DNA from 3 places in the Frankia sp. AgPm24 genome. Region 2 is predicted to be linked to each of the others. Evidence: predicted binding sites of a transcription regulator. Region 2 holds the regulator's gene; each other region holds the start of a gene.
The links. The regulator LexA, encoded in region 2, represses DNA repair genes until DNA is damaged. The targets are predictions, from matches to a motif close to CGAACNNNNGTTCG.
Positions count from the first base shown of each region.

Region 1: the regulator LexA is predicted to act here: its motif matches at 1,089-1,102, upstream of MXD61_RS26650 (HNH endonuclease signature motif containing protein).
Region 3: the regulator LexA is predicted to act here: its motif matches at 833-846, upstream of MXD61_RS26775 (HNH endonuclease signature motif containing protein).

Region 1 is NZ_JALKFW010000223.1:31,440-33,706, forward strand. Features, by position in the region: gene MXD61_RS26650 (HNH endonuclease signature motif containing protein) at 1-1,056, opposite strand, end outside; gene MXD61_RS26655 (effector-associated domain EAD1-containing protein) at 1,508-2,267, opposite strand, start outside.
Region 2 is NZ_JALKFW010000002.1:31,869-34,135, reverse strand. Features, by position in the region: gene MXD61_RS28280 (LysM peptidoglycan-binding domain-containing protein) at 1-438, opposite strand, end outside; gene lexA (transcriptional repressor LexA) at 749-1,513, shown strand; gene hflX (GTPase HflX) at 1,588-2,267, opposite strand, start outside.
Region 3 is NZ_JALKFW010000223.1:61,710-63,976, forward strand. Features, by position in the region: gene MXD61_RS26770 (fumarylacetoacetate hydrolase family protein) at 1-441, shown strand, start outside; gene MXD61_RS26775 (HNH endonuclease signature motif containing protein) at 879-2,267, shown strand, end outside.

The DNA.
Region 1 (2,267 bases), on a different contig from region 2:
ACGGATTCCATCGGCGCTCGGCGCGGGGGCGGACAGACCATCGAGCGCGGTGCGCAGCAGGCCTGCGCCCTCAGCGTCAAGTTCCCCACTGATCAGCGTCGTGCCTGAGGCCGTATCGGCGAACGTCAGGCGCCGCGCCGCATGCGGATCCACCGGGGCGCCACCCGCGTCACCACCACCATCGCCGCTCTTCTTCGTGCCGGGCTTGCCACGGCCCTCGTGCTCACCCGTCAGCGCATCCGCCTCGGGATCGTCCCCGCCCGGGGAGTCATCCACGTACGTGAGGCGCTCGCGAATCTCCACGCCGTACTTCTGCAACTCGCGGCGATCCATGAACTGGGCCGCTTCCAGCATCAGAGCTTCGGCCTTCGCGACGGCTTCCTGGGGCAGATCCTTCGGAAGCCGGCGCAACGCCTCAACGATCGACCGGGCGTTCTCCGGACCCAGTCGCCCGTCGGCCAGCGCCTGGCCGACCGCCCGATAGGGACCTTCGACGGTGTCGCGGGCCAGCGCGATCTCCCGTTGCGCATCATCGCGGGTCATCTGCAGGCGGTCGCACATCCAGGCCGGCAGATCATCCGAGCCCGTACTCGCGGCGAACCCACGGGCCCCGGCCTCGACCAGTACCTGGCTGCGGGCGGCAACCACCTGGGAGGCCAACGCCCGTACACCCTCCAGTACCTCACCGACGTCCTCGTTCGACCACTGCCATGACGGCGATGACAACAGATCCGCCATCACCTCCGACAGCGCCGCCAGACACTCGACCGGACCGGACCGCGTTCCGGAGCCAGCTGCCGCGACTGCGCCGGCAACCGAATCCGGGCCAGCGCTGGCGCCAGCTACCGATCCTGAACACGGTTCTCCTGCCGGAATCGGATCCGCCGCACCACCGGCCGACAGCTCGTCGCCACCGGACAGGAGAACCCGGCCGGTCGCTCCGGGAATCAGATGCCGAACACCGGCGGCCATGGAACCGGAGGCGACTTCACCAACCTTCCCGGCGGAGCCGGGAGGCGGCGCAGGGCCGTCCGGAGAATTTTCCTTGAACATCATGAACACAGCATCTACCACGCACACTTCGATGTCGAACGCTAGTTCGAACCATCTGATGTCTAGTCCGAACAGGCCACACGTCCACAGCAGGACCAGCGGGCCCTCCGAACAGGCCAGCCAACAAGAGCACCAGCAACACCGGTCGCATATCACCAAAGAACCCTGGAGTCCTACAGGAAGCACCGGACAGCGAGCACGAGAAGAAGAAGAAGTTCATTCCGCCAGAAGTTGCCAACCCCAGAATGGGAATTTATTTCCATCTCGGGACTCCGGAGCACCACCCTGGATCTCCGAACACCCTTGCCAGCCTTGCGCTTCCGGGTGATCTTAATACCAGGCCAACCACGCCATCCACCTATCGCCGCAAGGCGCCGAGGAGTCCCGTACAGGATGCAGCGAAAGGAGGAGCACAGACCCACGAACTGACCGTTCCGGCGCAGAAATCTTTACGCTAACTACCGAGCCCCGTGGTCGGGATACTGAACTGCGTCACGACCCGAGCGCCAAGATCAGTCAGTCTGTCCGGCCCGACGCCCGGATTACTGCTTCCTTTACGACTCTCCAGATAGTCAAGTGTCGCCTGGTCAACGAGCATCACCCGGGCAATATATGTGATGCCCATCGCGTATGCGTATCCCAGGTAGGGCTGGGTCCAGTTGGAGCACTTCACGTCGTCGTACATCTTGTACTTGTAGAAATCCTGGTTGTAGCCAGGTGTCTGGTGGATGTCGCGCGAGTACGGATCCGCGCGATACACGACGATCAGATGCTGGCCAGCCGGGATGTCACCGGCCCGAAGGATCGCCAGGTGCAGCACGATGTTCGGGCCGTTCGCCCTGATCTGGTACGACACGGAGGGTATAGAGACACCGGAGACCTCGTCGCCCAACAGACTTGGGAAGATGGTGCGCGTTCCCAGCGAGCCGCTGGGAACACACGGCGCGACGGGCGGCACCTTGGTCGGCGGCGACAATGCGCTCGGCGCGGAGGAGATTCCGCCGGTAGCTCGCAGCGCGTCGCTTCTCGTCGGTTTGGCGCCGTCCGCCAGATCGCTGGTGATGTGCTGGCCTGGTGCCCCGTTCGGACCTGGCGAGGTGCGCGGGTTCGGAGGCGACGGATCGGAGAGCGAAGGAACAGCGTCAGCGGCAGGCGCCATGGAAAACGCTGACGCGGGCGTCGCCGACGTCGGAGATTCGCCGCGGCCCTTCTCG
Region 2 (2,267 bases):
ACCGGGCACGAGATCGGGCGAGGACAGGTGGTTGACCCGCATCAGCCGATCGACCACGGCCCCGGTGTCGGCATCGGGATCGAGCGCGACGGCGATCTCCCGGAGGGTCTCCCCCGCCACGACCAGATGCCCGCGCCGCGGCTCATCCGCCCGCACCAGCGACGCACGCGGCACCATCACCGTGAGCGCGGCCGCGACACACAGCGCGATGACCGCGACGACGACCGCCCGACCCCGCCGGGTCAGCCTCAACGGCGGCTCGGCGCCACCCCCGACCCGGGAACCCGCCACGCCCCCGGACGCCGCCACGGCTGCGGAAGCCCCCATCGCGCCCCGGAACCCCGTGGACGGATGGCACGCCCACCCGCCGGCGCCACCGCGCCGCTGGGCCCGCACCACCGCCAGATCGACGACCCGCGTCGCGTGGTCCACACTCACGACAACCTCCCGGAGCGAGCGGACAGGAGCCGGTTACGAACTCCCGTTCGATCGAACTACTGGTCGATTGTGACACGGGCCCGCGGGGAGAGGAAGAGACACGCTCGAACAGACGTTTGAGATTCCGCGACCATCCGGTTACCGTCAAGACGATCAGGTGTGGACCGGACGATCCCCCCCGGTCGCGGACACTGCACGCCGTGGCGAGGCTGGGCACCCCAGGTGACCAGCGATCGCGTGGAATCACGGTCCGCGACCTGGGGTTGCCGTCCGGCCACTACGCGGTATGCGACGAGGAGAGCGGTAAGCGATGACCACCCAAAGCAGGGGAACGCGCCGAGGCGGTGCCCGCGGCAACGTGCGGCCCTTCCCGGACAACCCCGCGGACGCGCCCGGACTGACCCCCCGGCAGCGCAAGGTGCTCGAGGTCATCCGGGCGGCCGTGGAGCGGCGCGGATACCCGCCCAGTGTGCGGGAGATCGGCGAGGCAGTCGGGCTCACCAGTACCAGCAGCGTGGCGCACCAGCTGAAGATGCTGGAGGAGAAGGGCTACATCCGGCGCGACCCGAACCGGCCGCGGGCGATGGAGGTGCTCGGCGCCGACCGCCCGCGCCGCGCCGGTGGCGGTGGGAGCGCCGCGACAGTGGTGCCGGCGTTCCCCGGCGAGGCGCCGGCCGCCCCCGGTGCCGCCAGCGATCCGCAGGCGACATACGTGCCCGTGCTCGGGCGGATCGCCGCCGGTGGGCCGATCCTGGCCGAGCAGGCCATCGAGGACGTCTTCCCGCTGCCGCGGGAGATCGTCGGCGAGGGCACCCTGTTCCTGCTGCGGGTCGTCGGCGAGTCGATGGTGGGCGCGGCGATCTGCGACGGCGACTGGGTGGTCGTGCGCCAGCAGCCGGTGGCGGACAACGGCGAGATCGTCGCCGCCATGATCGATGGTGAGGCCACGGTCAAGCGCCTGCGGGTGCGTGACGGCAAGGTGTGGCTGCACCCGGAGAACCCGAGCTTCAGTGACATCCCGGGTGAAGGCGCGTCCATCCTCGGCCGGATCGTCGCGGTGCTGCGCCGGGTCTGACGGGCGATGGCCGGCCGCCTGGGGGCGGCCGGCCAGTTCGGGTGGAGGTCAATGCCGGGGTGCCCGGCCCCCGCTCAGGCGCGGAACATGTCGAGATCCGCGGCGAGCGCCGGTGAGACCCGAGCCGTCAGGCGCGTGCCGTCACCGGTGTGTTCCTGACTCAGAACCTCGCCGATGGCGTGAATCCGCGAGACGAGGTCACCCCGCGTGTACGGGAGCAGGACCGTGAGCTCCACGTCCGGATGTGGCACCCGCAGGCTCAGGGCCTCGACGAGCGCGTTGAGGCCGTCTCCGGTGCGCGCGGAGATGAACACCGCGTCCGGAGCGAGCTGACGCAGTTCGGCCAGCACCGTCGGTTCGGCCGCGTCGACCTTGTTGACGACGATCAGCTCGGGTACGCCGCCCGCGTCGATGTCGTTGAGGACCTCCCGCACCGCCGAGATCTGCCCGGCCGGATCCGCGGCGGAGCCGTCGACCACGTGCAGGATGAGATCGGCATCGGCGACCTCCTCCAGAGTGGAGCGAAACGCCTCGACGATCTGGTGCGGCAGGTGACGGACGAACCCGACCGTGTCGGTCAGGGTGAACGCCCGCCCGTCGGGCAGGGTCGCCCGGCGCACGGTGGGGTCGAGGGTGGCGAACAGCGCGTCCTCCACCAGCACTCCGGCACCGGTGAGCCGGTTGAGCAGCGAGGACTTGCCGGCGTTGGTGTAGCCGGCGATCGCCACCGACGGCGCCTCGCCGCGGCGCCGCG
Region 3 (2,267 bases), on a different contig from region 2:
GTGGACGAGGCGACCGCGGCCGCCGCCGTGTTCGGCTACGCGGTGTTCAACGACCTCAGCGCGCGACGAGCACAGGGATCCTCGGCGCAGTGGACGCTTGGCAAGAACGCCGACCGCAGCGGACCCATCGGCCCGGTGGTGACCGCCGACGAGGTCGGCGATCCTGCCGCGGGACTGCGACTGGTCACGACCGTCAACGGCGAGACCGTCCAGGACGGCGACACCAGCAACATGATCTTCTCGATTGGACGGATCCTCTCGTTCGCCAGCCGGACCCTCACCTTGCAGCCCGGGGACATCCTGATCACCGGCACGCCCGCCGGCGTCGGCTACACCCGTACACCCCCTCGCTACCTTCACCCGGGCGACACCGTCGAGGTCACCATCGAGCGCCTCGGCACGCTCCGCACTCCCATCGTCGACTCCACTCATCGCCCCTGACCACATCGCCGTGCTTCCCGCCACCCCGACGATCGCCAGCAGCCGGGCATGCACCGCGGGCCTGATTCCACAGGCGTGATTCCGCGGGCCTGCCGGCTCGGCCATCGGCGCGGCCCGTCCCCGCTCTGCGGACACAGCCCACAGCGGCTCCACCGCGGCGAGCCCCACCGTCCGCGTCACGCCGAGACGGGCCCGAGGCAAGACATGCCCGGAGGCGGAACATGCCCTGGTCCCGTTGTACGTCGCGCGCCCTGGTCGGAGGTCCCTGGATGCCTCGGTCGCATCAATCCTGGTCACACGAGACGATCGCCGAACACCGCCAGGAAGGGTGGTCGCACGTCTAGCCCTCTCGGGGGGTGCGTTTTCCACAGGGCCATCCTTCCAGGAGATTCGAACAAGGGTTCGACATCCTCCCCGGATTGCGCTATCGTTCGATCATGCTCATTCATCCGAATGAAGCCGCCGGCCCTGAACCGCATGGCGGCCCCCCTGACGGCACCATCTCCAACGGACAGGAAGATCTCCCTCTCGGCGTTCCCATGCCTGCCGATCTGGATTTTGAAGACAGCCCGTACTCCTCCGATGGAGGTGGATCCTTCCGCCTGGATCACAAGATTCCCGAGGATGCCGAGAAAATCTGGACAGAGAATTCATCCGAGGGATTTCCCAGCTCTCCCCAGGATTCAGCAGGTTCCGTCGATGGGCTGCCCGCGGCCTCCGCGAGCGGCGGGCGTGGCCTGCCGGAGGCAGAAAGGCTGCTGGGGTTGTTGGACGCAGCGGTGAATGCGATGCTGGGGTCCGAGAAATGGCGCTGGTCGTCGGATGACGTCACGGAGGCGCTGTGCGCTCTGCATGAGACGGCCGCGCGGCTGGCCGCGGTGCGCAGCCTGGTCCTCCTCGAAGCCGAGGATCGAGGCCTGGCCAAGGACGCAGGTGCGGCCGATCTGTCGTGCTGGCTGGCGGGTCGGATGGTCATGGCGAAGCACGAGGCCGCCCAGCAGGTCGCCCTCGCACAGCAGTTGTTCGCCGGCCCGTATCAGGCGACGGGCGAAGCCCTGACAGACGCACGGATCAGTGAGGCGCACGCCCAGGTCATCCGCGCGGGGATGGAGGCCCTGCCCGCCGAGGTTCCCGAGGAGATCCGGGCTCGGGCGGAGCAGCAGCTGATCGAAGACGCCCAGCAGCTCGACGCGTCTCAGTTGAAGAGAGCCGCGATCCGGCTCCGTGAGCAGCTCACGGAGGTGGATTCGTCCCCCGGTGGGGACGATCCCCATGAGGACAGCCGCACCGGTGAGCACTCCCGGTCCCGCCGCGCCGACAAGAACAGCCCGGACGACAGCGGCGAAGGCGACGGTCAGGATGACAGCGCCGAGGGCGCGTTCGCACGATCCGGGCAGCAGCGGGATCCGCATTCCGCCCGACAGCTGACGTTCGTGGACACACCGGAGGGCACCACGCTGATCCGTGGGGAGCTCGACCCGGAAGGAGCCGGCCTGCTACGCACGGCTCTGGACGCGCTGTCCGCCCCGACGCCGACGGTCAATGGGCAGCGCGATCCGCGCAGCCCTGCCCGTCGCCGGGCGGATGCGCTGGTCGAGTTCGTCCGCCATGCGCTGTGCGCGGACGTCGGCCCGTCCGCCGGGGGCACCCGGCCGCATTTGAGCGTCGTCATCGGCTGGGAGACACTCGTCGGTGACGCAAACGAGCCGGGAATGACCAACTGGGATCTCCCGCTGCCCCTGGAGGTCATCCGTCGCATCGCCTGCGATGCTCAGGTCAGTCGCATTGTTCTCGGCCCTGAAGGCGTCCCGTTGGACGTCGGCCGA